DNA from 2 places in the Flavobacterium xizangense genome. Region 1 is predicted to be linked to the other one. Evidence: riboswitches for the same ligand, from Rfam matches in the RefSeq annotation. Region 1 holds a riboswitch; the other holds the start of a gene.
What was found. A riboswitch is a leader RNA that binds a small molecule or an ion and turns the genes downstream of it on or off. The one in region 1 is predicted to bind S-adenosylmethionine.
Positions count from the first base shown of each region.

Region 2: another riboswitch for S-adenosylmethionine. It lies ahead of ACWA1B_RS05890 (redoxin domain-containing protein); the one in region 1 lies ahead of ACWA1B_RS04825 (homocysteine S-methyltransferase family protein).

Region 1 is NZ_JBSIPG010000001.1:1,130,799-1,147,345, forward strand. It holds gene ACWA1B_RS04785 (sulfite exporter TauE/SafE family protein) at 24-911, shown strand; gene ACWA1B_RS04790 (phosphoadenylyl-sulfate reductase) at 940-1,650, shown strand; gene cysD (sulfate adenylyltransferase subunit CysD) at 1,806-2,705, shown strand; gene ACWA1B_RS04800 (sulfate adenylyltransferase subunit 1) at 2,837-4,081, shown strand; gene ACWA1B_RS04805 (HEPN domain-containing protein) at 4,164-6,254, shown strand; gene cobA (uroporphyrinogen-III C-methyltransferase) at 6,247-7,020, shown strand; gene ACWA1B_RS04815 (precorrin-2 dehydrogenase/sirohydrochlorin ferrochelatase family protein) at 7,158-7,739, shown strand; gene ACWA1B_RS04820 (NAD(P)/FAD-dependent oxidoreductase) at 7,837-8,889, shown strand; SAM riboswitch class I at 9,221-9,337, shown strand; gene ACWA1B_RS04825 (homocysteine S-methyltransferase family protein) at 9,640-10,644, shown strand; gene ACWA1B_RS04830 (hypothetical protein) at 10,647-11,090, shown strand; gene metH (methionine synthase) at 11,320-13,995, shown strand; gene ACWA1B_RS04840 (four helix bundle protein) at 14,078-14,434, shown strand; gene metF (methylenetetrahydrofolate reductase [NAD(P)H]) at 14,503-15,459, shown strand; gene ACWA1B_RS04850 (class I SAM-dependent methyltransferase) at 15,702-16,355, shown strand; gene ACWA1B_RS04855 (dicarboxylate/amino acid:cation symporter) at 16,514-16,547, shown strand, end outside.
Region 2 is NZ_JBSIPG010000002.1:81,359-97,905, reverse strand. It holds gene ACWA1B_RS05930 (ABC-F family ATP-binding cassette domain-containing protein) at 1-596, opposite strand, end outside; gene ACWA1B_RS05925 (DoxX family protein) at 806-1,204, opposite strand; gene ACWA1B_RS05920 (Crp/Fnr family transcriptional regulator) at 1,368-1,940, shown strand; gene ACWA1B_RS05915 (YceI family protein) at 2,309-2,863, shown strand; gene ACWA1B_RS05910 (tautomerase family protein) at 2,868-3,086, shown strand; gene ACWA1B_RS05905 (SDR family NAD(P)-dependent oxidoreductase) at 3,092-3,823, shown strand; gene ACWA1B_RS05900 (nuclear transport factor 2 family protein) at 3,829-4,278, shown strand; gene ACWA1B_RS05895 (NAD(P)H-dependent flavin oxidoreductase) at 4,296-5,381, shown strand; SAM riboswitch class I at 5,773-5,873, shown strand; gene ACWA1B_RS05890 (redoxin domain-containing protein) at 6,158-7,156, shown strand; gene ACWA1B_RS05885 (aminotransferase class V-fold PLP-dependent enzyme) at 7,199-8,683, shown strand; gene metN (methionine ABC transporter ATP-binding protein MetN) at 9,087-10,118, shown strand; gene ACWA1B_RS05875 (methionine ABC transporter permease MetI) at 10,111-10,764, shown strand; gene metQ (methionine ABC transporter substrate-binding lipoprotein MetQ) at 10,827-11,645, shown strand; gene ACWA1B_RS05865 (hypothetical protein) at 12,169-12,420, shown strand; gene ACWA1B_RS05860 (DcaP family trimeric outer membrane transporter) at 12,950-14,179, shown strand; gene ACWA1B_RS05855 (aspartate ammonia-lyase) at 14,224-15,672, shown strand; gene ACWA1B_RS05850 (type II asparaginase) at 15,695-16,547, shown strand, end outside.

The sequences.
Region 1 (16,547 bases):
GAAAACAAATACAATTATTTAATATGGAGAAAGAACTGAAAATAAATAGTGCAGATTCGTTCAAAGAAAAGCTTTGGATTGGAATTCCGGTTGTTTTACTAATAGGTTTGTTATCTGTATTAATTTATAATCATCATGCTGAATTTTCGTGGAGTGGGTTTGTAAATGGTTTTAATGAAGAATTTTTAGTGTTTTTTGCCATTGGAGTTTTCGCTCAATTGGTTGATGGAACATTAGGAATGGGTTATGGAGCAACTTCTACGTCATTTTTATTGGCTTATGGAGTTCCGCCAGTTGTGAGCAGTACTGCGGTTCACGTTTCAGAAATGTTTACAACGGGAGCATCGGCACTTTCTCATCACCGTTTTGGAAACATAAATAAAAAACTGGTTAAGCATTTATTGATTCCAGGAGTTTTAGGTTCTATTACAGGAGCTTACTTATTATCAGATGTAATTAATGGAGATATTATTAAGCCGTTCATTGCAGTTTATATGATTGTTTTAGCGGTTATCATTATCAGAAAAGCCTTGAAAAAAACAATTGTAAAAAAGAAGACGAAGAAATTAGGTGCTTTAGCAGTTTTCGGCGGATTTATGGATTCTGTTGGAGGCGGAGGTTGGGGACCAATTGTGACTTCAACTTTATTGGGAAGAGGAAGAAATCCAAGATATACTATTGGTTCGGTAAATGCAGCTGAGTTTGCAATTTCATTTGCAAGTGGAATAACGTTCATGCTTTTTGGTGGAATTCACGGCTGGCAAGTAATCATCGGATTGATTTTGGGAGGAGTTATTTCAGCGCCATTAGCGGCATATTTGGTAAATAAAATCAAAAGAAAACCAATGATGGTTGCCGTTGGAGTTCTAATTATATTATTGAGTTTAAAAACATTATCTAAATTATTGTAAAAAATAATTTTAGAAAGGAAGAGAGATTATGAGTGCGATTATTGTACAAGAATTATTAGAAAAAACAAAAGACTTTTCGCTTGACGAAACCTTAGTTTTTTTAGCAGAAAAATTTCCGGGAAAAGTAATTTTTTCGACTTCTTTCGGTCAGGAAGATCAGGTGATTACAGATTTTATAGCAAAAAGCAATACTGATATTACCGTTTTCACTTTAGACACGGGAAGATTATTTCAGGAAACTTACGACGTTTTTCACAAAACATTAAAAAAGTATAAAAGATCTATTGAAGTTTATTTTCCAGAAGCCACTGCGGTCGAAAATCTTCTAAAAGAAAAAGGGCCAAATAGTTTTTATGATTCAGTAGAGAACAGAAAAGAATGTTGTTTTATTCGAAAAGTTGTTCCGTTAAGAAAAGCTTTGGCAGGAAACTCAGTTTGGATTACGGGATTAAGAGCCGAACAATCAGAAAACAGACACGATTTAAATCTGTTTGAATACGACGGAAACTTCGAAATCATCAAATTCAATCCGTTGCTAAAATGGACTTTAGAAGAAGTTGAAGCGTATTTATCCGAAAACAATGTTCCGCAAAATGCTTTACACAAACAAGGTTTCGTAAGCATTGGATGCGCGCCGTGTACAAGAGCTATTTTCCCGGGAGAAGACATCAGAGCTGGAAGATGGTGGTGGGAATCGAGCCATAAAGAGTGTGGGCTTCATAGTGCTAAGAAAGAGTAGACTTTTTTAGAAGAAAGAAACAAGAGGCAAGACTTCTGCAGAGAATAGAATATAGATTATAGAATAAAGAGTGGAGATTTTAGATCAGGTGAAAAACTTGAAACTTTAAACCTGAAACTAAAGTTTTCCACACCAAAATATCAAACAAAAAAACAATGAGTTCAGTATTAAAAACAAACGCTTTAGAGAGTGAAGCGATATACATTTTCAGAGAAGTAATTTCACAGTTTGACAAGCCGGTTTTACTTTTCTCAGGAGGAAAAGATTCTATTACATTAGTGCGTTTGGCACAAAAAGCATTTTTCCCTGCTAAGATTCCGTTTCCTCTTTTGCACGTTGATACGGGACATAATTTCCCTGAGACAATCGCTTTCAGAGATAAATTGGTAGAAGAATTAGGTTTAGAGTTGATCGTTCGTAATGTTCAGGATGCTATTGATGAAGGAAAAGTGGTTGAAGAAACTGGAAAATATTCAAGCCGAAACAGTTTGCAGACTACAACACTTTTAGATGCAATTGAAGAATTTAAGTTTGATGCTTGTATTGGTGGTGCGCGTCGTGATGAAGAAAAAGCAAGAGCTAAAGAACGTATTTTCTCTGTTCGTGACGATTTCGGACAATGGGACGAGAAAAATCAAAGACCTGAGTTGTTTGATATCTTAAATGGAAAAATCGAAAATGGACAAAATGTTCGTGTTTTCCCAATTTCAAACTGGACAGAATTAGATGTTTGGAGTTATATCGAAAAAGAAAAAATCGAGATTCCGTCAATCTATTTCTCACATAAAAGAAAAGTTTTTTTGAGAGACGGTTTAATCTGGTCGCATTCTCCTTTTGTGTACCAAGAAGAAGACGAACAAATCGAAGAACGAATTGTTCGCTTCAGAACCGTTGGAGATATGAGCTGTACAGCAGCTGTTGAATCTTACGCAGCAACGATTGAAGAAGTAGTTGGAGAGATCAGATCATCAACCATTTCTGAAAGAGGAGCCAGAATAGATGACAAACGCTCTGAAGCTGCAATGGAAAAGAGAAAACAACAGGGATACTTTTAATAATTGTTAATTGTTAATGCAATTCGGAACGAAATTTTAAAAGTAAAAATCAAGAAAACAAAAACATACAGATTTATAAGTTTCGAGAGAACATGAAACCTGAAACTTTAAACCTGAAACAATATACAAGAATGGAAGTTTTAAAAATAGCAACAGCAGGAAGTGTAGATGACGGAAAAAGCACTTTAATCGGGAGATTATTGTACGACACAAAATCATTGACGACTGATAAAATAGAAGCAATCGAAAAAAGCAGTAAACAAAAAGGATACGATTATCTTGATTTTTCTTTGGCAACTGACGGATTAGTAGCAGAAAGAGAACAAGGAATCACAATTGATGTTGCGCATATTTATTTTTCGACTGCAAAGAAAAGTTACATTATTGCCGATACTCCAGGTCACGTAGAATATACTAGAAACATGGTTACAGGAGCTTCAACTTCTCAGGTTTCGATCATTTTGATTGATGCCAGAAAAGGAGTTATCGAGCAGACGTATCGTCACTTTTTTATCAATAATTTATTGAGAGTAAAAGAAGTAATTGTTGCGATTAACAAAATGGATTTGGTTGATTATTCTGAAGAAGTTTTCAATAAAATCAAAGCTGATTTTCAGGCATTAAATGCAAAAAGTACTTTCAAGGAGCAAAACGTAAGTTATATTCCTTTAAGTGCAATTAATGGAGGAAACGTAGTTAATAAATCTGAAAATATGCCTTGGTATGACGGACAAACAGTTTTAGAACATTTAGAAGGATTACATGCTTCTGATGTTTTTGAAGCAGGAAAAGCACGTTTCCCAGTTCAAACTGTTATTCGTCCAAAAACAGAAGAATACCACGATTTTAGAGGATATGCTGGTAAATTATATGGGAACTCAATTAAAGTTGGAGATGCTGTAACGGTTCTTCCTTCTTTAACAGAATCAAAAGTTTCAAAAATTCACTTTTTCGATAAACAATTTGACGAAGCCGTTGCAGGTTCTTCAATTACAATCGAATTAGAAAATGATATCAATGTAACAAGAGGCGATATGATTGTAAAATCAGATGAGCTTCCAAAAATTGAAAAAGATATCACAACAACAGTTTGCTGGATGGACGGTAAAAAACTGGTTCCAGGAACTAAATATTTGGTACAGCATAATACGAACAGAGTTTTAGCAAAAGTAGAAAGTATCAAAAACACAATTGCGACTGATTACTCAGGAACGACAGAAGCTTCACAATTAGCAATCAACGAAATTGGAGAAGTAACGATCAAATTAAGCAAACCATTATATTTTGATTCATACAACGAAAACAAATCAAACGGAGCTTTCATCTTAATTGATACAGCAACAAACACAACAGCAGGAGTAGGATTCATTCGCTAGTTGATAGTTGATGGTTTTTGGTTGATAGATATTCTGCCAGCAAACCAACAACCAGCAACTAACAACCAACAACTAAAGAGAAATGGAAAGTTTTAGAACAGAAATAGAAAATCCGGTAGTTCAGAAGGAGATTATCGAATTAGAAAAAAAGATTCATTTATTCCGTGGAGGAAAAATTGATGATGAGCGTTTTCGTAGTCTTCGCTTAGCGCGCGGAATCTACGGTCAGCGTCAGGAAGGCGTTCAGATGATTCGTATCAAATTGCCTTATGGTAAAGTGACCAGCGAGCAATTAGTGCGTATCACACAAGTTTCTGATGAGTATTCTACAGGACGTTTGCACATTACAACACGTCAGGATATCCAGATTCACTACGTGAGTTTAGACCGAACACCAGAACTTTGGGCAGATTTGGCGAAAGACGATATTACACTTCGTGAAGCTTGTGGAAATACGGTTAGAAATATTACTGGAAGCGAATTAGCGGGAGTTGATGTAAACGAACCATTTGATGTTTCGCCTTATGCACACGGACTTTTCCAGTATCTATTAAGAAATCCAATTTGTCAGGAAATGGGACGTAAATTCAAAATTTCGTTCTCATCTTCAGACGAAGATACCGCTTTGAGTTATTTACACGATTTAGGATTTATTCCGAAAATTAAAGACGGGCAACGCGGATTTAAAATCATGTTTGGTGGAGGTTTAGGATCTCAGCCAGCACATGCCGAATTACTTTCAGAATTCGTTCCAGTAAACGAAATCATTCCAACAGCAGAAGGAATCATCCGTATTTTTGACCGTTACGGAGAACGTGCAAAGAGAATGAAAGCGCGTATGAAATTCTTAATCAAAGAAATGGGAAAAGATGCTTTCCTTGATTTGGTTGAAAAAGAGAAAAAAGCCATCGCTTTTGAAACATACGAAATTGATACAAACGCTTTTGACGGACCAATTCCAGAGCCGTTATTAGAAGTTCCGCAAGTTACAATTGAAGACACTGAAGCATATGAAGCATGGAAAAAATCGAATGTAATTAAGCAGAAACAAGATGGTTATTATGCTATCGGAATCAAAGTTTTATTAGGAGACTTTTATACTGATAAAGCTAGATTATTGGCCGCTTTAATTAAAAATTACGCAGCAAACGAATTACGTTTTTCATTGCGTCAAAATATTGTAATACGTCACGTAAAAGAAGAGAATCTTCCTTTCTTTTATCAAGAATTAGCGAAGTTGGATTTTGTTCAACTAGGATATAATTCAGTTGGAGATATTACGGCATGTCCGGGTACTGATACTTGTAATTTGGGGATTGCAAGTAGTACCGGTATTGCAGAAGAATTAGAAAGAGTCTTAACGGCAGAATACCCTCAGTATTTAAACAACCGCGAAATCGAAATTAAAATTTCAGGTTGTATGAATGCCTGCGGACAGCACAATATGTCTGCCATTGGATTCCAGGGGATGTCTATCAACTCAGGAAAATTGGTTGCTCCGGCTTTACAAGTTTTATTGGGTGGAGGAAGATTAGGAAATGGAGCAGGACGTTTTGCTGATAAAGTAATCAAAGTGCCTAGTCGTAGAGGTCCTGATGCGTTGCGTACCATTTTAAATGATTTTGATGCTAACGGAAACGGACAAAAATTCCTTGATTATTATGATACAAAAGGAGAAAAATATTTCTACGAAATCTTAAAACCTTACGCAGATGTAACCAATTTAACAGAAGCCGATTTTGTGGATTGGGGTAACGCGGACAATTACGTAAAAGCAGTTGGAGTTGGAGAATGTGCCGGAGTAGTGATCGATTTAGTAGCGACATTATTGTTTGAAGCTAAAGAGAAATTGATCTTGGCTCAGGAATCTTTCGACGAGAAAAAATGGTCAGATGCCATTTACCATGCTTATGCGGGATTTGTAAATGGAGCAAAAGCTTTATTGTTGTCAGAAAACCAAAAAACAAATCACCACGCAGGAATTGTAGACTTGTTTGATACTGTTTTTATCGAAAACAATAAAATCGAATTAAACTCAACTTTTAAAGACTTGGTTTATCAAATCAATAAAAATGAACCATCTGAAGCTTTCGCTAAAGATTACATTGCTCAGGCAGTTGTTTTCTTTGATAAGATCGAAACTTTCAGAGCTCAGGAATTAGAAAATGCTTAATATAAAACCCAAAATAACTTTAGTCGGTGCAGGTCCGGGCGATCCCGATTTACTGACGCTGAAAGCTGTAAAAGCATTGGCTGAAGCTAATGTGGTTTTATATGACGCTTTGGCTAATGAAGAAATTCTGGATTACGCACCCAAAAATGCCATCCGAATTTTTGTTGGAAAAAGAATCGGAAATCATGCTTACACGCAAGATCAAATCAATCAATTGATCGTGGATAATGCTTTGACTTACGGAAACGTAGTTCGATTAAAAGGCGGAGATCCATTTATTTTCGGAAGAGGTGGTGAAGAAATTGATTTTGCAGAAAGTTTCGGAATAGAAACTATCGTCGTTCCTGGAATTTCATCAGTAGTTGCAGTCCCAGCTAGTCAGGGAATTTCAATTACAAAACGGGGCGTTTCAGAAAGCTTTTGGGCAATAACCGGAACAACTTCTGATAGAAAATTATCTTCAGATGTAGCTTTGGCAGCACAATCATCAGCAACAGTTGTAATCTTGATGGGAATGCACAAATTGCCTCAAATTATCGATTTGTTTCAAAAAGAAGATAAAGGAAATTTACCCGTTGCGATCATACAAAACGGAACAACAGCAGAAGAAAAAGTTGGAGTTGGAACCGTAAATTCGATTTTAGAAGTCGTAAAACAAAAAGAATTAGGTTCACCAGCTATTATTGTTCTTGGAGAAGTTGTGAGAGAAAGCAATAAACTAAAAGGTTTTTACGAAGAATTTCTATCAAAGGAAATCGTTCGCTAGAGTTCCGAAGGAACGATCATATTGTAGGGTCGGGTTTTAACCCGATGGACGCAAGGCAATGACGTTGGATTTTAACCCAATTTTGCCAAAGACAATAGAAAAATCATCTAATTTTGTTTAGATGAAATTAAATTAAAATGGAACAGAACGAATTATATCCCATATTTCTAAAACTTCATAATCTGAATGTTTTAATTGTGGGCGGAGGAAATGTAGGATTGGAGAAACTTTCTTTTTTGCTAAAGTCGAGTCCAAATGCAAATGTTGAGGTTGTCGCGCCGGACTTTCATTTAGAAATAAAAGTTTTGGCCGAAAATCATCCTTCAATTAAATTGACGGAAGCAAAGTTTAAAAAGAAAATGCTCAAAAAGCGTCACATGGTAATTGCCTGTACAGATGATTTGAAAGTGAATAAAAGAGTTTATGAATTGTCGAGAAAACGTTATTTAATATGTAACATAGCCGACACGCCAGATTTATGTGATTATTATTTAGGCGGAATCGTAACAAAAGGAAATGTAAAAATCGCCATTTCGACTAACGGAAAATCACCAACGACAGCCAAAAGGCTTCGGGAGTTTTTTGAAGAAGTAATTCCGGAGGATATCAATAAAATGGTAGAAAACTTGAATGAATATCGAAAAACCTTAAAAGGGAATTTTGAAGAAAAGGTAAAAAAAATGAACGAGATAACCGATTCATTAAAAAATAAAGAGTAAAAAATATCGCATCGAAATGAATGATAAAAATCATTGATTAAAGAATAATTTATTCGTTTCTTTGTATTATTAAGAATGATTATAAACAACAACCATAATGATTAAAACAGATATACTTATAATTGGAGCAGGCCCAACAGGTTTATTTGCCGTTTTCGAGGCAGGATTGTTAAAATTAAAATGCCACATTTTAGATGCGCTTCCACAACCTGGAGGACAGCTTTCAGAATTATATCCTAAGAAACCTATTTATGATATTCCGGGTTTCCCAGAAGTATTAGCCGGAGATTTAGTTGATGGTTTAATGGAGCAAATTAAACAATTTGAGCCAGGTTTTACTTTAGGAGAACGTGCTGAAACGATCGAAAAACAAGAAGACGGATCTTTCATTGTAACTTCAAATAAAGGAACTAAATTTCATGCGCCAGTTATCGCAATCGCTGGAGGTTTAGGAAGTTTTGAGCCTCGTAAACCACTTATCGAAGATATCGAGTTTTATGAAGATAAAGGAGTAAAATACTTCATCAAAAATCCTGAAAAATTCAGAGATAAAAGAGTTGTTATTGCAGGAGGAGGAGATTCAGCTTTAGACTGGTCAATTTTCTTGGCAAACGTAGCTTCAGAAGTAACTTTAATTCACCGTAGAAACGAATTCAGAGGAGCTTTAGATTCTGTAGAAAAAGTACAGGAATTAAAGTCAGCTGGAAAAATTAAATTAATTACTCCAGCAGAAGTTATCGGAATCAATGGTGCTGAGCACGTTGAATCATTAGATATCGAAGAAAACGGAGCACACCGTAAAATCGAATGTGACTATTTCATTCCGCTTTTCGGATTAACACCAAAATTAGGTCCAATTGGAGACTGGGGATTAGAAATTGAGAAAAATGCTATTAAAGTAAACAATGCATTAGATTACCAAACTAACATTCCGGGAATCTTCGCCATTGGAGACGTAAACACTTACCCAGGAAAATTAAAGTTAATTCTTTGTGGTTTCCACGAAGCAACTTTAATGTGCCAGGCCGCATACGGAATCATTAATCCAGGTAAAAAGTACGTATTAAAATATACAACAGTTTCAGGAGTAGACGGTTTCGACGGAACTCGTAAAGAAGCGCCGAAAGCAGTTGTGAAGGCGATAGTTTAATCTGAGGTGCTGAGGTTCTAAGGGACTAAGGCGCTAAGGTTTTATATAGAAAGCTCAAACTTTTAGTTTGGGCTTTTTCTTTTTTTACAAAACACATAAAAACATAACCAGTGGTTTCAACCACTGGAATACAACGCATAGACACAATGAATAATCAATGCGGATGAAAACGATACGTTCCCCGCGGTTGAAACCGCGGGCTATGTTTGAAAAACAGAAACTAAAAAAAAACTTAGAACCTTAGCACCTAAGTACCTCAGAACCTTAGAAAAAAAACATTTGCAAATGGAAAGCCTATTTCATACCTTTGCACTGTTCTTAAAATTATTGTCAGTTATCACGAAAGGCGGAGGGATAGACCCGATGAAACCTTAGCAACCCTTTATCATAAAGAAGGTGCTAAATTCTACTTTATACTACATTTTCCAGTATTAAAGATAGATAACACAAATACATACTCGTATTTCTCAAAACTTTTCTCGATAACATATAATATTTACTGAAACAGATTCTGTATCAGGAGCGAATCATTGGCGCATTTTTGCAGTCAGTAGTTCCCGCTTTACGTTGCAATCATTTTGTCCGCCGCGGCGGACAAAATAATTTCCACTTCAATCGGGGCTAATGAGCCAGCAATAGTGCACTTTTGGAATTAAAGTAAAAAAATATCGAAGGTTAAACTTCACAATTATAATAAAAAAAACTTAGCATCTTAGAACCTTAGCGTCTTAGTGTCTAAAAGAAAACAATATGTCAATAACAATTCAAGAAGCAATAAAAAAAAATATCCTAATCCTAGATGGAGCAATGGGAACAATGTTGCAACGCTATAATTTCTCAGAAGAAGATTTCAGAGGAGAGCGTTTCAAAGATTTCCCGCATCCGTTAAAAGGAAACAACGATTTACTATCCCTAACACAACCACAAGCGATCCGCGATGTACATGCCGCTTATTTTGAAGCAGGTGCTGACATCGTAGAAACCAATACCTTCTCAGGAACGACAATTGGTATGGCCGATTATCACATGGAAGATTTGGTTTACGAGTTAAACTACGAATCGGCAAAACTTGCACGCGAGGTTGCCGATGAGTTTACCGCAAAAAATCCAGAAAAACCTCGTTTCGTAGCCGGTTCAATCGGACCAACAAACCGTACTGCAAGTATGTCGCCAGACGTAAACGATCCGGGTTACAGAGCAGTAACATTCGACGATTTACGAATTGCGTACAAACAACAAGCAGAAGCTTTAATGGATGGCGGTTGTGATTTGCTTTTAGTAGAAACAATTTTTGATACACTAAATGCAAAAGCTGCGCTTTTTGCAATTGAAGAAGTAAAAGAAGAACGCAATCTTGATATTCCAATCATGGTTTCAGGAACGATTACAGATGCTTCAGGAAGAACACTTTCTGGACAGACAGTTGAAGCGTTTTTGATATCCGTTTCACATATTCCGTTGTTAAGTGTAGGATTTAATTGCGCTCTTGGAGCCGATTTGTTAAAACCGTATTTAAAAACATTAGCGCACAACACAAGTTTTAATGTTTCGGCACATCCAAACGCAGGTTTGCCAAATGCATTCGGGCAATATGATGAAACACCCGAACAAACTCAGGCTTTCATCAAAGAATATTTAGAGGATAATTTAATTAATATTATTGGTGGCTGTTGCGGAACAACTCCAGATCATATTAGATTAATGGCTGAGGTGGCGAAGGATTATAAGCCACGTGTTGCGCCGGTGTTAGTTTAGAAATGTTTGAAGAAAGCGAAGAATTTAATAAAAAATCTACTTGGGTAATATTAATTATCTCTCTTTTAGGAACAATTTTATTGATTATTAAAGGGAATTATAATAGTAATGAATTCGATAAGTATAAGAAAACATTTAAAGGTGAAACGATTGGTTTTGCAACTAGAATTGAACACAAGGGAAGACAAGATTATTTAAGATATTATTTTTATTTGAATGGAAAGATTCTATCAGAGGTTTCTGTGAAAAACGGCTTTGATTTAAAAGATAAATTTTATAAAATAAAGTATGATTTAAATAAACCTGAAGAACACTATATAATTTTAGAAGAGGAATTAAAGCCTGATTCACTTTCGTTAGTAAAAGCAGGTTTCACTAAAACGAAATACTATATATATGATGCAGGTGTAACTTGCAAGTACATAGAGAAATCAAAGTGGAAATGATTTCGGTGAAAAACAAAAGGTTATTATGAAACCGAGTTTGCGTGAGGGATAGAAGTGAAAAGCCCACAGCCTGACGAAGGAAGAGCGAGGACTTGCAGCGGATAGCCCGGTTCGCCGCGGCGAATCACGCCCAAAATATTAAAAGATTACAGGTTTAAAAACCTAAAAAATATAGAATAAAAAAACTTAGAACCTTAGCATCTTAGGATCTCAGTAACTTAAAAAAGAAATGACAGAAAAAAGAAGAGACCTTGTATTATCAGGATTAGAACCGTTGATTATTACGCCAGAAAGTGTTTTCGTGAATGTTGGTGAGCGTACAAACGTAACGGGTTCAAGAAAATTCCTAAGATTAATCAAGGAAGAGAAATATGACGAGGCGCTTGATATTGCAAGACAACAAGTAGAAGGAGGAGCACAGATCATCGATATTAATATGGATGAAGGAATGCTTGACGGTGTTACTGCAATGACTAAATTTTTAAATTTAATTGCTGCAGAACCCGACATTTCGAGAGTGCCAATTATGATTGACAGTTCGAAATGGGAAATCATTGAAGCCGGTCTGAAAGTAGTACAAGGAAAAAGCGTTGTAAACTCGATTTCGTTAAAAGAAGGAGAAGAAGCTTTTATTCATCACGCTAAATTGATCAAACGTTACGGCGCGGCGGCAATTATTATGGCATTTGACGAAGTAGGTCAGGCCGATAATTATGATCGTCGAGTGGAGATTTGTCAGCGTTCGTATGATATTTTGGTGAACAAAGTAGGATTCCCTCCTCAGGATATTATTTTCGATTTAAATATTTTCCCGGTTGCAACGGGAATGGAAGAACATCGCTTAAACGCTTTGGACTTTTTTAGAGGAACAAAATGGGTTCGCGAGAATTTACCTCACGCACATATCAGTGGTGGAGTGAGTAACGTTTCGTTTTCTTTTAGGGGAAACGATACGGTTCGTGAAGCCATGCACTCGGTGTTTTTATACCACGCAATTAAAAACGGAATGACGATGGGAATCGTAAATCCGGAGATGCTTACGATTTACGATGATATTCCGAAAGATTTATTAGAACACGTTGAAGACGTAATTTTAGATAGACGCGACGATGCTACAGAACGACTTTTAGATTTTGCAGAGAACGTAAAAGGCGAAGCAAAAAGTGATGAAAAAGTAGTTCAAGAATGGCGTTTTGGAACGGTTCAGGAGCGTATTACACATTCATTGGTAAAAGGAATCGATGCTTTTATTGAAGAAGATGTAGAAGAAGCTCGTTTGGCTGCAGCAAAACCAATTGAAGTTATCGAGATCAATTTGATGACGGGAATGAATGTCGTAGGAGATTTATTCGGAAGCGGAAAAATGTTCTTGCCTCAGGTAGTAAAATCGGCTCGTGTAATGAAAAAAGCCGTGGCTTATTTATTGCCATTTATTGAAGCGAGCAAACAAGCCGGAGACAAACAAGGAAACGGAAAAATCCTGATGGCGACTGTAAAAGGTGACGTTCACGATATTGGTAAAAACATCGTTTCGGTGGTTTTGGCTTGTAATAATTACGAGATTGTAGATCTTGGTGTTATGGTGCCTCCGGAAAAAATTATTGCTGCGGCTATTGAACATAATGTAGACATTATTGGATTAAGCGGACTGATCACGCCTTCGCTTGACGAAATGGTTTATTTAGCCAAAGAATTAGATAAACAAGATATTAAAATCCCGATTATGATTGGTGGGGCAACGACTTCGCGCGCGCATACAGCCGTGAAAATTGCGCCTCAATACAGAGAAACTGTAATTCACGTAAACGATGCTTCAAGAGCCGTTACTGTTGCAGGAAACCTGTTGGATCATAACCGAAAAATATATGCGGCAGATATTCGTGCAGAATATGATTCTTTTAGAGAAACATTCTTAAATCGTTCAAGAGATAAAAATTTCCTGACGATTGAAGATGCCCGCAAAAACAAATTACCATTGGATTGGTCTGAATATACTCCAGTAAAACCAAAAGTAATTGGCGCACAAACCATCGAAGTAGAATTGGATGTTTTGATACCATATATCGACTGGACGCCATTTTTTCAGACTTGGGAATTGTACGGAAAATATCCTGCGATTTTAACGGATGAGGTTGTGGGAGAACAAGCAACATCTGTTTTTAATGATGCTCAGGCAATGCTTAAAGTAATTCTGGAAGAGAAAAAACTAAAAGCAAAAGGTATTTACGGAATTTTCCCTGCGAATCAGGTTGATGATGATGATATCGAATTGCGTGATGAAAACGGAAAAGTTTTAGAGAAATTCTTAACGCTTCGTCAGCAGTCGCAAAAAACAAAAGGTGCGCCGAACATAGCTTTAGCCGATTTTATTCTTCCAAAAGAAAGCGGAATAACCGATTATATGGGGGCTTTTTGTGTAACTACCGGTTTTGGTGTTGATGAATGGGCAGCAGAATTTGAAAAGAATTTAGACGATTATAATTCTATTATGGTGAAAGCACTTGCTGATCGTTTTGCTGAGGCTTTCGCCGAATATCTTCACGAGAGAGTTCGTAAAGATTTCTGGGGTTATGATGCAGAAGAATCTCTGACCAATGAAGAATTGATTAAAGAAAATTATAAAGGAATTCGTCCGGCTCCGGGTTATCCGGCTTGTCCTGATCACTTAGAGAAACCAACAATCTGGAAACTCTTAGATGTTGAAAAACAAATAGGAGTGAAGTTGACCGAAAGTATGGCAATGTGGCCGGCTTCATCGGTTTCTGGATACTATTTCGGAAATCCAAAAAGCAGGTATTTCGGACTCGGAAAAATAAAAGAAGATCAGGTAGTAGATTACGCCAAACGACGTAATGTGCCAACGGATTACGCAATGAAATGGTTGAATCCTAATATAGCAGATTAATTTGGTTGATGGTTGTTGGTTTTTGGTTGTTAGATTTGAACTCGAAGTGCCATCAACCATCAACTATTAACAAACAACTAAAATGGAATACAGTAAATTAGAAGTTTGGATGGAAGCTCGGAAGTTGGTCAATTTGTTGTATGATTCTTCTAAACTGTTTCCAAAGGAAGAATTATTTGGATTGACAAATCAGATGAGAAGAGCTGCTGTTTCAATACCGTCAAATATTGCTGAAGGTCGTGGACGACAAACATCAAAAGACACGATACACTTTCTTCATATTTCACGAGGATCATTATATGAATTAGAAACACAATTTTATTTAGCATTAGATCAAAAATACATTGATGAGAATACATTTAATATTGTGTTAACGCAGATTCAAACTTGTAAAAAGTTATTAAACGGTTTTATTAACTACTATAAAAAATTAATATAGTTGAAGTTGTAATTGTTGAGTTCGATAAGAACCATCAACCATCAACCAAAAACTATCAACTAAAAAAAATGAAAGTAACAGAACATATAGAAAACGCCAAAGGAAAAACATTATTCTCATTTGAAATTATTCCGCCTCAAAAGGGGAAAAGCATTCAGGAATTATACGATAATATTGATCCGTTAATGGAGTTTAATCCGCCGTTTATTGATGTAACAACTTCTCGTGAAGAATATATTTACATTGACCGCGGTAACGGACTTTTGGATAAAAAGTTAACTCGTATGCGTCCGGGAACGCTTGGAATTTGCGCTTCTATAAAACATAAATACAATGTAGATACGGTTCCGCATTTACTTTGTGGTGGTTTCACTAAAGAAGAAACCGAGTACATGCTGGTTGATTGTCATTATTTAGGGATCAACAATGTAATGGCACTTCGCGGGGATGCAATGAAAGACGAGCAGTCTTTTACGCCAAAAGCAGGAGGAAATCATTATGCAATTGATTTGGTTAAGCAAATCAATGACTTAAACTGTGGAAAATATCTTCACGAAGTAATGGATGCGGACAACAAAGCCGATTTTTGTATTGGAGTTGCAGGTTATCCAGAAAAACATTTGGAATCTCCGTCTTTGCAATCAGACTTAAAAAGATTAAAAGAAAAAGTTGATGCAGGGGCAGATTATGTGGTAACACAAATGTTTTTTGACAACTCGAAATATTTTGCCTTTGTAGAAAAAGCAAGAGAAATGGGCATCACAATTCCTATTATTCCTGGAATTAAACCAATTGCTGTTCAAAGGCATTTACAGGTTTTGCCACAGATTTTTAGAATTGATTTACCTGAAGATTTAATTGATGCAGTGGATAAATGCAAAAACAACGCTGAAATCAAACAAGTTGGAATTGAATGGGCGATTCAGCAGTCATTAGAATTAAAAGCGGCTGGAGTTCCATTTTTGCATTATTATTCAATGGGTAAATCGGAGAACATTCGTCAGATTGCGAGTCAGGTTTTTTAAGGTCTTTACGGATTGAACTTTGTCAAAGTTCTTGAGTATAGTTTGTCATTCCGAGGAACGAGGAATCTCCGCAAGTAGCTCGACAAAGTTTGGCGATTATAGGAGTGGAGTTTCTTGCGGAGATTCCTCGTTCCTCGGAATGATAAAAAAACGCAAAAATAGTTGTGCGGTTGCTTCGTTCCTCGCAATGACAAACGAGTCTTGGAATTTGGTATTTTTTATTGGAATTTAATTTAAGAATTATGAAAAACGAAGAACTACAAGCCATAGCCTCTCAATTAAAACATCCAACAGGAGAAAAAGGAATAGAAATGGCGAACATGATGAATGAAACCAACATTAACATGACGCGTCATTCAATTCAGAATCTCAATATTTCCAAAGAAAATAAAATTCTGGAATTAGGTCACGGAAATGCCGGACACGTAGAATTTCTATTCGAACAAGCAGATAATTTGAAATATTATGGATTAGAAATGTCGGAACTGATGTTTCAGGAAGCGCGCCAGATTAACCGAAATTTTGTCTCTCAAAAACAAGCTTTCTTTTTACTTTATGACGGAAATACGATTCCCTTTGAAGATGAGTTATTCGATAAAATTTTCACTGTAAATACAATTTACTTTTGGCAGAAGCCTGAAGAATTACTTTCGGAAATTTATAGGGTTTTAAAACCAAACGGGAATTTCTGCTTGACGTTTGCTCAGGAAGATTTTATGAAGCAGCTTCCGTTTACTCAATTTGAGTTTGAGCTTTACAATACCGAAAAAGCACAAAAATTAATTGAAAAAACAGCTTTTAAAATTGTTTATATTGAAAGTCAGACAGAACAAGTAAAAAGCAAAACAGGCGAACTTGCCGACAGGGTTTTTACTACGATTGTTCTGGAGAAATAATTTTTTTTGCCACTCCCGATAACTATCGGGATAAGGGATTATCAAAGATTAAAAATCATTTTAAATCATTTAATCTGTGGCTAAAAAATAATTCTCGCAGTTTTTTTAGTACTTTCATTCTTTATTACTAATCTTTCTGAATTATAATCCTAGCAATTATGGAAGTTAAAAAAATCAATTTTTTACAAAATT
Region 2 (16,547 bases), on a different contig from region 1:
AGCAGTTTGCGATCGTGGCTTACTATCAGCATCGTTGCCGTCGAAGCTTTTATAAATTGATATAGCAAATTTCGTCCTTCAACATCAAGATGATTGCTGGGTTCGTCCAATAAAATGAGTTTAGGCTGATGAATAGCAATTCCGGCAAGAAAAACTTTTGTTTTCTGTCCTCCGCTTAAAAGTTCCATCTTCTGATTTAAATCTAAACCATTTAATTTCCAGTAATTTAAAGCTTCATTGCAACGATCTTCAATGGTCCAGTCGTCGTTGAGAAGATTTAAATTAGTTTCGCTTACGTTTCCACTCAGAATTTCATGAAAAGCGATAAGTTTTTGATCTATTTGTAAAGCCTCTGCAATCGTTAAATGATTGTATTGTCCGAAGATTTGCGGAATATAATACGGTTCAGTCTCAATTTTGATTGTTCCGTCTGACGGAAATAATTCTTTTGCTATAATTTTAAGCAAAGTTGATTTTCCAGCACCGTTATGTCCTGTTAAGGCTATTTTATTGCCTGTATTTACTGTTAAACTGATTGCGTCGAACAGCAATTCTGTATTAGAATGTGTATATGAAATGTTTTGCAGAATGATCATAATCTCTTTCTTAAGCATTAATAAATCAGCAAAAACCAAGTTTGGCTTGCTGTCTCTATATCTGAAAGAAATTATTTATTCACATGTACGGAAGTAGTTTATTTGAAAGTGCAAAGATAATAAATGTTTTAAAAACTCATAACAAAACAAAAAGCGTCTGAGAAGCTCTTAGACGCTTTTGTATTTTTTGGTCTTAAAAAGCCTTAAAATTAGCCTACAATTGCATTTTTAGAATAATTAGCTGAATATAATTCTCTAAACATGGCGTATGTTACGCTTACCATCGCAAAAGCAATAATAGCATCGATTGTGGCAGGAAAGCCCAGTACCACTAATTTTGAAAAGAAAGCAAAAGTGATGTCAAAGAAAATTCCGGCAAAGACCCATTCTTTCAATCGCAATAATTTATTCGGAATTAATAATGTGATTACTCCAGCGACTTTAAATACGCCAAGGATGTAAATAAAATGCGCCGGATAACCCAATTGTTGTGTAATTTCCCAAACTAATTTGTTAGTTGTAAGTTCGAAAAATCCGCTGGCACCAAACCATAAAGAAGTTAAAATAATTCCTGTCCAATAAATAATTTTTGTCGTTTTTGTGTTCATGATTTTAATTTTTAAGTTGTTAAACAGGACAAAATTGCGTTACATGCAAGAGAAAACATATGAGTTTTTTTGTGAAACGGACAAATTGATTTCTGAAATAGACAATCCGAAAGTTCATCTGATTTCATAACTTTACAGAATACTTTAAAACCGAAATTCAATAATGGAAGCCAAAGCCCTTTTGCAACAACATATCGCCAAAACTGCTGTATTGACAGAAGAGGAATTCGATTATTTCTATTCTCATTTTAAGCCTTTGTCTTTTAAAAAAGGTCAAACCATTATTAGTGCCGGAGATAAAGTAAACTGTGAATATTTTGTGATTTCAGGTTGTCTGAAAGCGTTTTTTATAAATGATGAGATTAAAATGTACATTTTACAGTTTGCAATGCCAACGTGGTGGACATCTGATTACAGTGCTTTGTACAATCAAACTGAAGCAACCATAAACGTTGACTGCATTACTGATGCTGAAGTGCTTTGCCTGTCAAACGAAGACCGCGAAAAACTCTGTAAAGAATATCACCAAGTGGAGCATTTCTTCCGTTGGAGAACGAACAAAGGATATATCGCCTCTCAAAAAAGACTTTTATCGTTTATGAATAATAATGTCAAAGCACGTTACGAAGAGCTTTTGGCATTATATCCTCAATTGTATAATCTTGTACCAAAGCATTTAATAGCCGCATATTTAGGAGTTTCCAGAGAAACACTAAGCAGGCTTTATAATTCGTAGTTTTTTGCCACAGATTGTATAGATTAAATATGATTTTTTATTAGTTCCTGTTTTTTCTTGTAGTTTGTCATCCCGAGGAACGAGGGATCTCCGCAAGAAGCTCCTCATGCAAAATCACCAATCTTTGTCGAGTTACTCGCGGAGATCCCTCGTTCCTCGGGATGACAAAAATAGTCGAAAATCGTTGCGTTCCAACGGTTGAAACCACTGTCTATGTTTTAGTTTTATTGCGTTAGAAAACCTTAGCACCTTAGAATCTTAGCCCCTTAGAACCTTAAAAAAAAGAATGTGATGTAGGTCACGTAACCCATTTCCATAGTCGTCGTTCCTTTGTACTGTAATTTTAAATACACTTAAATACAATCACAATGGAAACAACAAATTATAAAATCGTAAGCTCAAACAGCAACGTAGAATGGACCGGAAGAAAAGTAACCGGAGCACATAATGGTACAATTGGTATCAAAGAAGGTAATTTCATCTTACAAGATGGAAAAGTAAAAGGCGGGAAAGTTGTAATTGATACCGCTTCTATTAAAATTCTGGATGTAACAGATCCGGCAACAAACACACAATTCGGAGGTCATCTTGCCTCAGATGATTTTTTCTCAATCGAAAAATTTCCAACTGCAACTTTTGATGTTCTTTCTGTAAAAGAATTATCAGACAGCACTTTTTATCTTGAAGGTAATCTTACCATAAAAGATATTACTCATGTTGCAGGTTTTGAAGCAACGTTAGAAAACAATAGAAATGCAATTGCACTTACTGGTAAATTGATTATTGACCGCACCAAATACGATATCAAATTCCGTTCAGGAAATTTCTTCAAAGATTTGGGAGACACTTTAATTTACAATGACTTCGAATTGGATTTTAATATCACTGCTGAAGCCATTTTTTCAGAACAATCTAAAAACTAAAGCCATGCCTTACGTAAAATTAGAATTGACTCGCGAAGGTGTAACACGCGAGCAAAAACAGAAATTAATAAGCGGAATAACCAATTTGATTACTGATGTTTTAAACAAAGATCCGCATTTGACTCATGTTGTAATTCAGGAAGTTGAATTAGATGATTGGGGTTACGCAGGAGAACAAGTATCCGTATTAAGAGAAAAAGGCATCACAGCCGATAAAAAATAAATATCATGAAAAAACAAACTATAATCGTTACTGGAGCAGCATCTGGCATAGGAAAAGGAATCGCAAAATACTTTTTGGACAGAGGAGATAATGTTGTCATCAATTCGGTAACACCAGCGTCATTAGAAAATGCTTTTAATGAATTTGGCGGAGGCGATAATTTGGCAATGTATGCCGGAGATATCAGCAACAAACAAACAGGGGAACAATTAGTAAAAATTGCAATTGAAAAATTCGGTTCAGTTGATATTTTAGTTAACAATGCCGGAATCTTTGACAGCAAACCCTTTTTGGAAGTTGATGAAGCTTATTTAGATAAATTTTTGACAACCAACTTAAAAGGAACGTATTTCACAACTCAGGCTGTGGTTCCTCAAATGCTGGAACAAAAAGGTGGTGTTGTAATTAATATTGGAACACCACTTGTAAATCACGGTTTGGGCGGATGGCCGGCTTCGGCGCCAATAGCAAGTAAAGGAGCTATTCACGCTATTACAGTTCAATTAGCGGCAGAATTTGGTAAACAAAACATTCGTTTCAATACAGTTGCTCCAGGAGTAATCAGAACGCCAATGCACGGTGATAATGCTGATGCGTCTGCTGGTTTACACTTACTAAATCGAGTTGGAGAAATTGACGATGTTGCCGAAATGGTGTACACTGTTGCCAAAAGTAATTTTATTACCGGTGCCATTATCAATGTTGACGGTGGAAAAGCAGCAGGGCACAACTTATAATTAAAATGAAAACTATTTTATTAACTGCTTTTATGCTCTGGATTTTTCAGGGCATAAAAGCTCAAAATACGATCAAAATGGAAAATCAGACCGAAATTGCAGCGATAAGAGCTACGGTTGAAAACTATTATTTTAAAGGAATTTATGAAGGCGATGTGTTGCTTTTGGGAAGTATTTTTTATCCGGGAAGTTTTGTTTTTGGAGATGTAAAAGGTCAGCCGTATTTTAAAACTGCCGATCTTTATTTAGATGGCGTAAAAAACAGACAAAGTCCAAAAGATTCAGGAAAACCTTTTAAAGGTGAAATTTTGAATATAAAAGTCGTAAATTCAATCGCTGTTGCAGAACTAAATGTGAAAATGTACGATTTTAATTATCGTGATTTTTTATCTTTCCATAAGATCAATGGAAAATGGCTTATTGTCAACAAAATGCTAACTGATGTAAGTGAATAATTTTAAATTTTAAAGCGATGTGGTACAATACAAAAGCTTCAGAATTATTAGGAATCAAATATCCAATTATGCAGGGGCCATTTGGCGGAAATCTGTCAACGCCTGAACTTACTGCGGCCGTTTCAAACGCTGGCGGTTTAGGAGGATATGGTGCGTATACCATGAGCCCACAGGAGATTTATGAAGCTGACAAACAGATAAAAGCTTTAACCAATAAACCTTACAATTTAAATCTTTGGGTTTCGGATTCTGATATGGATCCGAGTGGAATCACAGACGAACAATATAATAAAGCAAAAGAATTGTTTAAACCTTATTTTGATGAAGTCGGAATTCCGTTGCCAGAAAAACCGGCGTCCTTTCAATCCCGATTTGAAAATCAGCTGCAAGTCGTTCTGGATATTCGTCCGAAGGTTTTTAGTTTTATGTTTGGAACGCTTTCTACAGCTATTTTGGAACAATGTAAAAAATTAGGAATTGTAACCGTTGGCGCCGCAACAACTCTGGACGAAGCTATATTTTTAGAAAATGCCGGCGTCGATATGATTATCGCATCAGGTTTTGAAGCAGGAGGGCACCGACCTTCATTTTTGGCTTCTGCCGAATCTTCCGTAACTGGAACTTTTGTTTTATTGCAATTAATTAGAGAAAAAGTAAAAGTGCCTGTTATTGCTGCAGGCGGAATTGCAAACGGAAAAGGAATTGCCGCAGCATTAGCTTTAGGAGCAAGCGCCGCGCAGCTGGGAACCGCATTTTTAGCCACCGAAGAATCAAACGCATTGCCAATTCACAGAGAGATGTTATTTTCAGATGCATCAAAATATACCACTTTATCACGCGCTTATACAGGAAGACTAGGTCGTGGTATCACAAGCCGAATTGCAAAAGAAATTATGGGAAAAGAAGCAGCTGTTCTACCGTTTCCGTTGCAGACTACTTTTATGTCGCATTTGCGAAAAGCGGCATTGGATCAGGAAAAATGGGATATGATACTTTTTTGGGGCGGACAGATTTCGCCAATTCTAAAACACAGAAGGGCAGAGGAGTTGATGCATTCTTTGATTGAAGAAACAACAGCTTATTTTGATGAATTGAAATTTTAAATTCAATTAAGAATGAATATTTCGCTATAAATATTACGCCTTTACAAGGCTGTACAGTCAACTCCATAGGAGTGTTATATTTGTAGAAAGAATTATAAAGTTAAAGTTTTAGTCCCATCGGGGCAATATAGTATTAGGAATAGAAAAGGATTAAAGCTCATTTCAGAAGCGGAATGAGTTTTTTTTATGTCTTTTTTGAACTATAAACCTTAAAACAGGCTTAATTGAATGCGTAGCAATTCAATTTTAATATTGTATAAATCATTGTTTTTGAGTTTATTATTGAGTTAAGTTCACTTATTTTAAAATAAAATTCAAAAAAAGTAATTTTAAACTTGACTAATTCGGTAGAATTAATATATATTTGTAACGCAGAATATTTCTGTAATGATACTTATCCAGAAAGACTGAGGGAGTAGGCCCTGTGAAGTCTTAGCAACCTGTTGCTAAACAAGGTGCTAAATCCTTCCCGCCTTGCGGGACAGATAAGAAAGATTTCTAAAACAAATCTGAATGAGATCATCAGTATTAAAATTTATTTAAAAAAAATGAAAACCAAATCAGTTCTATTACACGCCGATTCTGATCGTTTCAATTTGTTCATTCAAGAAAATAATATTGAAGTTTTCCGAATGCAAAGGTTTTAGATTTTCATTTTTCTTTTAAAACAAGTTTTGCCAAGTCTTTCAGGATTGGCACAGGAATTCTTTTTTTCAATTTAAAAACACAATTCAAAAATCATCATAAACTTAGTAATCACTAAAAATCAAAAACAAATGAAAAAAATACTATTAGGTTTTGCTTTATTTTTTGGAACAATCCAAATTCAGGCGCAAGAAAGCAATTTGCAGTTAAAAGGAACTGTTGTCGATACCGTTGCACAATATGTGTATTTGCAAAAGTTTCATAATAAAATGTTTACCACAATTGATTCGGTAAAAGTAAAAGATGGAAATTTTAGTTTTAAAACAAAAGTAAAAACACCAGAATTATACGGTTTAAGCGTAAATACTGCAGATTCTCCATTGTATATTTTTCTTGAGAAAGGGCCAATTACAGTTAAATTAAGTCCGAAAAAGTATTATACAAATTCAGTTGTTGAAGGTTCTGCTGCGCAAGATTTGTTTGAAACGTATAAAAAATCAAAAGATGTAGAAATCAGCAAATTCATTACTGAAAACCCAAAATCGATTGTTTCAGCTTATGTTTTGTATAGAAACTGGTCGTATCGATTGACTCCGGAACAAATCACTCAAAATATTGCTTTATTGGATAAAAGTCTTCAGAATATTACTTATGTGAAAGAACTAAAAGATTTGGCTATTGTATTAGACGGATTAGCGGTTGGTAAAAAAGCGCCAGATTTTACAGCCAATGATACAGAAGGAAAACCGGTTCATTTTTCTGAAAACCTGAAAGGTTACACTTTAGTTGATTTTTGGGCTTCTTGGTGTGGTCCATGCCGAAGAGAAAATCCAAATATTGTAGCAGCTTACAAAGAATTTCACGATAAAGGATTTAATATAATTGCCGTTTCTTTAGACAAAAAGAAAGAAAACTGGATTAAAGGAATTCAGGACGATAAACTAACATGGACGCACGTTTCTGATTTGCTTTTCTGGAACAGCGCAGTTGCAAAATTATATGGAGTAAGAGCCATTCCGGCGAATTACTTAGTGGATTCTAAAGGAACAATTATAGCTAAAAATCTTCATGGAGAAGAGTTGCAATCTACTTTGAAATCGCTTTTAGATAAAAAAGTCAGCAACAACTAATCAATCGATAATACAATTTGTTAATTTAAAAATGATAGGGAAATGAATGCTATTGAGCCAACAACAAAACCAACAGAGTCTGAGTGTTACTTTAATAAGTTTAGAGAAAACACATTAGGAATTGATCATATTTTCGAATCGGTTTACGGAAAACAAAATTTGCTTTACGCAGATTGGGTTGCAAGTGGAAGATTATACGTCCCGATCGAAGATATTATGCTCAATAAAGTTGGTCCGATGATTGCCAATACGCATTCGTTTTCAAGTCAAACCGGAAAAGCTTCGACTTATGCTTATCAAAGAGCAAGGGATATTATTAAAAAGTCGGTTAATGCAAATGAAGCTGATGTTTTAGTGACAACCGGAACCGGAATGACTGCTGCTTTGTCGAAATTGCAGCGTATTATCGGTTTGAGAAAGAATCATCAAAAAGAAAATGCAAATGATAAACCTGTTGTTTTTATCACACACATGGAGCATCATTCGAATCAGGTTTCCTGGTATGAAACTAATGCTGATGTTGTGATTCTGCCTCCGGATGAAAACAACTTAGTCGATCCGGAAATTCTTTCTTCAGAAATAAAAAAATACGCTGACAGAAGTGTAAAAATCGGTTCTTTTACGGCATGCTCAAACGTTACTGGAATTATTACACCTTATTATGAATTAGCCAAAATCATGCATCAAAACGGTGGATTGTGTTTTGTAGATTTTGCCGCTTCGGCACCTTACGTCAAAATCGATATGCATCCAAAAGATCCAGAACAGCAATTGGATGCGATTTTCTTTTCGCCTCACAAATTTTTGGGCGGACCAGGAACTTGCGGTATTTTGGTTTTTAATGAAAAATTATACCAATCTGATTTTCCTGATAATCCGGGCGGAGGAAATGTAAAATGGACAAATCCGTTAGGGAAATATTCATACAGTGACATAATTGAAGTAAGAGAAGACGGCGGAACTCCGGGATTTTTGCAAGTGATTCGAACTGCTTTGGCAATAGAATTAAAAGAAAAAATGGGAGTCGAGCAGATTGCAAAAAGAGAGAAAGAATTAGTAGAGGTTTGTTTTTCTAAACTTCAAAAAATACAAGGTCTATCTATTTTAGGAGACTTAAAAAGCAAGCGTATTGGTTGTGTTTCTTTTGTGATCGAAGATATTCATTACAATTTAATCGTAAGACTTTTAAATGATCGTTTCGGAATTCAGGTTCGCGGTGGCTGGTCGTGTGCGAGTACTTATGCGCATTATCTGTTCAATATTGATGAAAAACGTTCTAACTTGATTACCAATGAATTATTGGATAAAAATCAAACCAGTAAACCAGGTTGGGTGCGTTTGTCACTTCATCCAATTACTACAGATGAAGAACTTTTATTTATTTGCGATGCGATTAAGCAAGTGGCTTTGTATTATAAAGAATGGGAGAAAGATTACGTGTATAACCCTGCAACAAATGAATTTGAAAATCCTGAAATAAAAGATACCATTTCGAGAGAAGTGAACGATTGGTTTAGATTGAGTTAATTGTTTTAACACTTATAGACATAGAGTTTTTAATGTTTGAGAAGTTAAGTAGATAAAAACTAGTTTCTTACACATAGCTATTTTTATTTTGACAAATCAAATGCCTTTAACATAAAGCTAAACTATGATTCTATGTGTTTAAAATAATTTAGTCTATTATTTTGATAGGAAAATAAAAGTTTTAATGATTTTTGTACTAAAATTGGAAATTACTACTTAAATTTGCAATCGCTATGAGAAAAAATGACCAGAATATGAAGAATTATTATAACAGCAGTATGATGTGCTGTGTTATTGTAATGCGATTTATTGAGCTGGCTTCGATATAAAATGATATTATTTATTTCAAAAAGCCTTTCACGAACATTTGAAAGGCTTTTTTGTTTTTAACCTTGATTGAAAAATGATTGAATTAAAAAATGTAACCAAAACTTTTCATCAGAAAGACAGAGTTGTTACTGCTTTGTCTGATGTCTCGTTGAGAGTTCCGCAGGGGAAAATTTTTGGTGTTATTGGAACTTCGGGTGCTGGAAAAAGTACTTTGATCCGATGTGTGAATTTGTTGGAAAGACCAACTTCAGGAGAAATTATTGTGGATGGAAAACCGTTGATGCAACTTTCAAACAGAGCGTTAGCAATTGAAAGAAGACAAATCGGAATGATTTTTCAGCATTTCAATTTGCTTTCTTCAAGAACTGTTTTCGAGAATGTTGCTTTTCCGTTAGAATTGGCTGGAACTTCAAAAAGCGAAATCAAAACACGTGTTTTAGAATTGTTGCAATTAGTAGGTTTGGCTGAAAAAGCAAACGATTATCCAGCAAGTCTTTCTGGTGGACAAAAACAAAGAGTCGCGATTGCGAGAACTTTGGCTAATAATCCAAAAGTATTATTGTGTGATGAGGCGACGAGCGCTTTAGATCCCGCAACAACACGTTCTATTTTAAATTTATTGAAAGATATCAATAAACGTTTGAACATCACAGTTTTGCTTATTACTCACCAAATGGAAGTCGTAAAATCGATTTGTGATGAAGTCGCCGTTATCAGTCACGGAAAACTAATAGAACAGGGAAGTGTCGCAGAAATTTTCGCTGACCCAAAAGAGGAATTGACCAGAGAATTTATTTCTTCTTCTTTACATATAGAAGTTCCGTCGGTTTATCAGGAAAAATTGCAAAAAGAAGATAATGGAAATCTGAATCCGTTATTAAAATTAGAAATGACCGGAAAATCAGTTAACGAACCTGTTATTTCAGAAGTTTCAAGACTTTTTGATACTGATTTCAAAATTGTAAGTGCACAAATGGATCAGGCTGGCGAGGTAAATTTTGGTGTTATGCTGATTGAACTTTCAGGAAAACGCGAAAATTACGATGCTGCGATTCAATATTTCAATTCAAAACACATTAAAACAGAAATTTTAGGTTATGTCTGATTCAATTATAGATTTATTAGTAAAAGGAACATGGGAAACCATAGTTATGACTTTTGTATCGGGATTTTTTGGGTTTTTATTGGGGCTTCCAACAGGAATTTTACTTTTCCTGACGCGTAAAAATCAAATTTTAGAGCAGCCTTTTTTAAACAGAACTTTATCGGTTTTGGTGAATATTTTTCGTTCCATTCCCTTCATCATTTTAATTGTTTGGATGATTCCGTTTACACGTGCTATTGTTGGAACTTCAATTGGTGTTAGTGCGGCTTTAGTTCCATTGAGCATTGGCGCAGCGCCATTTATTGCTCGTTTGGTAGAAAACAGTTTGTTAAGTCTTCCTTCAGGATTGATTGAAGCTGCAAGAGCTTTAGGTGCAACTCCGTTTCAAATTGTTTATAAAGTTTTGCTTCCGGAAGCTTTGCCTTCTTTAATTAATGCGGCTTCCATTACGTTAATTACGCTTGTAGGATATTCAGCAATGGGTGGAGCTGTTGGCGCTGGCGGATTAGGACAAGTTGGTTACCAATACGGATATATCGGTTATGATGCGATAACGATGAATTCGGTTTTGGGTTTACTGGTAATTTTGGTATTCCTGATTCAGTTTGCCGGAGATCGATTATCAAAACGATTTGATCACCGATAGGAATTATGAATTACGAGTTAGAACTTGAAACTTGAAACAGAACATTAAAAATTAATATAGAAATGAAAAATAAATTAAATATTTTAAGAACGGCTGGAGTTTTGGCTTTGTCGCTTGTTTTATCAAATTGTGGAAATGATAAAAAGAATGATCCACATTTTATTAAGGTTGGAGTTGCTGCCGGACCAGAATTAAAAGTGGCGGAAGCTGCTAAAAAAGTAGCAAAAGAAAAATTTGGATTAGAAGTGGAATTGGTTTCTTTTAATGATTATGTAATTCCAAATGAAGCTTTAAGCCAAGGTGATATCGATGCGAATGCTTTTCAACATAAGCCATACATGGACGAACAGTCTAAACAACGTGGTTATAAATTGGCCATCATCGGGAAAACTTTTGTTTATCCAATTGCGGCTTATTCGAAAAAAATAAAAAACCTTTCAGAATTAAAAAACGAAAGCACGATTATTATTCCGAATGATCCGACAAACGGAGGACGTTCATTATTGCTTTTGCAGAAAAATGGTTTGTTGAAGTTGAAAGATGGTGTAGGTTTATTGCCAAAAGTAACAGACATTATAAGTAATCCTAAAAACTTGAAAATTTTAGAATTAGAAGCACCACAATTACCAAGAGCTTTAGATGATGCAAATGTTTCAATTGCGATTATAAACAATACGTTTGCTTCTCAGGCAGGATTGGTTCCTTCACGTGATGCTTTATTTGTTGAAGATAAAGAATCACCTTATGTGAATTTGGTGGTTAGTCGTGAAGACAATAAAAATGAGGAGAAAGTAAAACAATTTTTACAGGCTTTTCAATCTCCGGAAGTTGAAAAGGCAGCTGAACGCGAATTTAAAGGCGGTGCAGTAAAAGGCTGGTAATAAATTAAATTGCTGAATAAAAGAAAGACGAATGGTATCAACAGTGATATTATTCGTCTTTTTTTCTTTGATGAGTAGAGAAGGAAGATTAATTTTTAAGATTTTGAAAATCATTATTGCATTTTGCTTTTTTAAATGAAATAATGGATAAAAGTAATTCGTACAATTCTAAAAAATATATTTTAAGACCAAAATATAATAATGGCATTCAATTATCATAAATAGACATTTGATTATGTACTGAAAAACAGCTACCAGCTTACGATTGTTAAATTTTTACACTAAAAGTTCCTTTTAACAGAAATGATGCATTTTAAGCTGTTAAAAAACTTTAGGTTTCATTTTATAATATGGAACAGACTTGCGCTAGAAAAATATATTTTAAATTTTAATGCTTCTTAACTTTATACTTTGATAAGAGCACATAATGTTGAAATACAGTTTTTTAGTTTCTAATGCAGAAAGTTGGTTTTCAAAGGCTTTAGTACAATCAAAATTCATTTAATTTTATAAATTGTATAGTATGTCTGTTCCCAAAGAATTATATAATTTAAAATTTTCAGAATACTTAGAATCTTTAAAGGTCTTGTATTTGATAGACGATAATTTTAAAACGATCTGCGATGACTATTGTTCCAATATACTTAAAACAGAGAAGTACAAGAAAAAATTTGAAAAATACTTTCAGCACAAACTAGAAGCCGAAAATTTAGCGAAAGAATTAGAAGAAGAAATCTTAATTTATTTGATAAGAAATGGTTGGGATAAAAAATAAGAATTTATAGAAATTTGTTTCGTTTATTTAATTAGTAAGTTGTAAAAACTCATTTCATTAGAAATGAGTTTTTTTTTGAATGAAAGACGTAAAATCAATCGCTGTCTTTAACTATTGTTTAAGGTGTGTTTTTAAAGTTACAGTCCTATTTTTCGTCTATTTTTTAAAATTACCAGTATTTGCAGTGCTTTGCAGTGTGTGTTTCTAAAAAAAAGAATACTTTTCAAGATGTTTCAAGTTATAAAATGAAACAAAATAATATATTCTTATGTGAATTTACTTCGTAATTTTATGCTTTATTTAAGATAAAATTAAAAACGCAATTATTTGTAAATTAATGTATTAGTTGCTGTTTTTGAAATTGACTACTACATGAAATAAAAGAAATTTTGTAAACTCCGATTCATAACAATTCTGTTGCAAATCCTTTTTTAAATGCCTAGTTCCTAGAAATATAAGCCAGACTTTTACCCCATAAGAGACAAGTTTTAGTTCATTATTAAACAAACAATTTTAAACTATAATCATTATGAAAAAAAAGTTTTTAAATCTGGTTAAGATTAGGCATCTGACCATTTTAATTTGTCTTCTGATCATAAACCTCATACATGGTCAGGACGATGGTGCTAAAAAAAGCATGGAAATCTATGGATTTATCATGACTGATGTTGGCTATAATTTTAATCAGATTCAATCTGATTGGTATGATGTAGTAAGACCTACGAAATTACCCTCTTACAAAGATGAATATGGCGTTGATGGAAGTTACTACGCATCTGTACGTCAGACCAGATTCGGTATAAAAAATTATTTTGATACCGGAATTGGAGAATTAAAAACTCATTTTGAATTTGAATTGTTCGGGACCGGAGTTGATGCGGGGCAAACCACTTTTCGTTTGCGCCACGCTTACGCCGAATTAGGAAAGTTTGGAGCTGGACAAACCTGGAGCCCTTTCATGGATATCGACGTATTTCCTAACACATTGGAATATTGGGGTCCAACAGGAATGGTCTTTTTCCGAAACATCCAAATTCGTTATATGCCAATTCAAGGCGACACTCGTTTAACCATTGCATTAGAAAGACCTGGAGCAAGTGCTGATCAGGGAATTTATGATGATCGTATCGAACTTCAGGGCGTGCGTGCAAGATTTCCATTTCCAGACTTATCAGCAGAATATCGCCATGCATTCAATTGGGGCTATCTTGAATTAGCTGGAATTTTAAGAAAGATAGAGTGGAAAGATCAAAACAATGATCAATATGATTTATCTGGAGATGCAGTTGGCTGGGGATTAAACCTGAGTACAAATGTCAAATTTGGTAAAAATGATGTTTTCAGAGGACAGGTTGTTTATGGAGAAGGTATTCAGAACTACATGAATGATGCTCCGGTTGATGTCGGAATTGAAAATAATTTTGGTAATACGGCAAAACCTATAAAAGGTGTTGCACTTCCTTTGCTTGGAATAGTTGCTTTTCTCGATCATTCCTGGAATGATAAATTTACAAGTTCAGTAGGCTATTCAATGATTGATATTGACAACTCTGATGCAATGACTAATGATGCCTTCAAAAAAGGGCAATACATTGTAGCAAATGTGCTTTATTCTCCGGCAAAAAACTGCTTGGTTGGGGGGGAGTTTCAATGGGGTGACCGTGATAATTTTAGAGATGGATGGAGTACTTCGATTACAAAAGTGCAATTTTCGTTTAAATACAATTTCTCAGAAACATTCTATAGGAAAAATCAATAGTTAATAACTGTTGAATGTTCCCATTAAAAAAAAAAATAGAAACCATGTATAAAAAAATACAATACATACTACTGTGCGGTCTTTGTATTACCTCCCTACAAGCTCAAACCCGAACTGAAAAAGATCTTTTGGGCGATAAACAAATTCCCGCAAATGCTTATTACGGAGTTCAAACGGCTCGTGCGCTGGAAAACTTCCAGATCAGCGGAATGACAACACAATTTTACCCTGACTATGTTAGAGCTTTTGCAATGGTAAAATTAGCAGCCGCCAGAGCGAATGCGGATGTTGGCCGACTGAAAAAAGATCGACTTGCCGCGATCGAAAAAGCATGTCAGGCTGTTATAGACGGAAAATACCATGATCAGTTTCTTGTTGATTTGTATCAAGGAGGAGCGGGTACGTCAGCAAATATGAATGTGAACGAAGTTCTTGCCAATATCGCTTTAGAAATGAGTGGTCATAAAAAAGGAGAATATCAATATATAGAACCTCATGATGATTTAAATATGGGACAATCTACAAATGATGTTTACCCAACAGCGATAAAAGTGGCATTATTGCTTCATAATGATAAACTTGTAAAAGAAGCAGATTTGCTTGCTCAGGCTTTTCATAAAAAAGGAGACGAATTCAAGGATGTCTTAAAAATGGGACGTACAGAAGGACAGGATGCTGTTCCAATGACTGTTGGACAGGAGTTTCACGCTTTTGGAAATCAGCTGGATGCTGAAGTGAATACCTTGCGCAAAGTCGAAGTTTTTTTATGTGAGCAAAATATGGGAGCAACTGCGATTGGTACAGGAATTACAGCTTCGCCAGGTTATGCGGAAAAGGTTGCAACACATTTGGCAAAAATCACAGGAAAACCAATTGTAATGAGTAAAGATCTTATTGCTGCGACAACCAGTCAACAAGGATTTGTGCTGTATTCCTCGGCACTAAAAAGTATGGCGGTTGCGGTGTCCAAAATTAGTAGTGATCTTATTATTCTAACTTCCGGACCTCGTACAGGTATTTTTGAGATCAATTTGCCTGCGCTTCAGCCGGGATCTTCAATTATGCCAGGAAAAGTAAATCCAGTAATGCCGGAACTTATGAATCAGCTTTGTTTTAAAGTAATGGGAAATGATCTTACAGTGACTCTCGCAGCGCATTCTGGTTTATTGCAGTTAAATGCATATGAACCAATTGAAGCTATTGCAATGATGGAATCACAAGGATTGTTTTTTAAATCTTTCCCCTTATTCAGAAAAAATTGTATCGATGGCATAACGGTAAATAAAGACGTTCTGAATCATTACATGGAAAGAAGTGTAGGTATTGTTACGGCGCTGAATCCGGTATTGGGATATGAAAAAACTACTGAACTAGCCAAAGAAGCACTTGCTACAAATAAAGGAATTCTGGAGCTTATTCGCGAAAAGAAATTGCTGACAGAAGATCAAATCAAAAAACTTTTGGATCCTGCAAGCTTAACAGGTCAAAAATAACATCAACTTAAAAGTAAAAAACATGAAATCAAATATAAATTTTTATAAAGGAATGCTTCTTTTGGTGATGTTGTCACTAAGTATCAGCATGTTTGGACAGGCAAAGCCTAAAGTTCTTATTTTGGCAACCGGAGGTACAATTGCCGGAGCAGCTAAAAGCGGCGTACAATCAGGATATACGTCGGGTCAGGTTACTATTGATGCAATGGTAAATGCGGTTCCAGATGCACTGAAATTGGCAGATATAAAAGGAGAGCAGATTGCCAATGTTGGCTCTCAGGATATGTCATTTGAAATCATGCTGAAATTAGCAAATAGAATTAATGAATTGGCTCCGAGCAAAGATGTAGATGGTTTCGTAATTACACACGGAACAGATACTATGGAAGAAACGGCCTATTTTTTAAATCTAGTTGTAAAAACAGATAAACCAGTAGTTCTTGTAGGTTCAATGCGTCCTTCAACAGCTATTAGCGCAGACGGACCATTGAATTTATATAACGGAATTGCAGTAGCAGCTGATCCTCAGGCAAAAGGGCATGGTGTGCTTTTGGTAATGAACGACTGGATACATTCTGCACAATCATTGACAAAAGTGAGCACTACAGCTGTTCAGACTTTTATGTCACCTATACGCGGACTTATAGGAACAACTGCATATGGAGTAAATGATTTCTACCATTATCCTGATCAAAAATTTGGAAAAGCTTCAGAATTTGATGTAAAAGGCGTAACTTCTTTTCCACGAGTAGATATAATTTATGCTGATGCAGATATGAAACCAGATTTAATCGATGCTTCGATTGAAAAAGGAGCCAAAGGAATTGTAATTGCCGGAGTTGGAAATGGAAATATGAATAAAGCATCTCTTGATG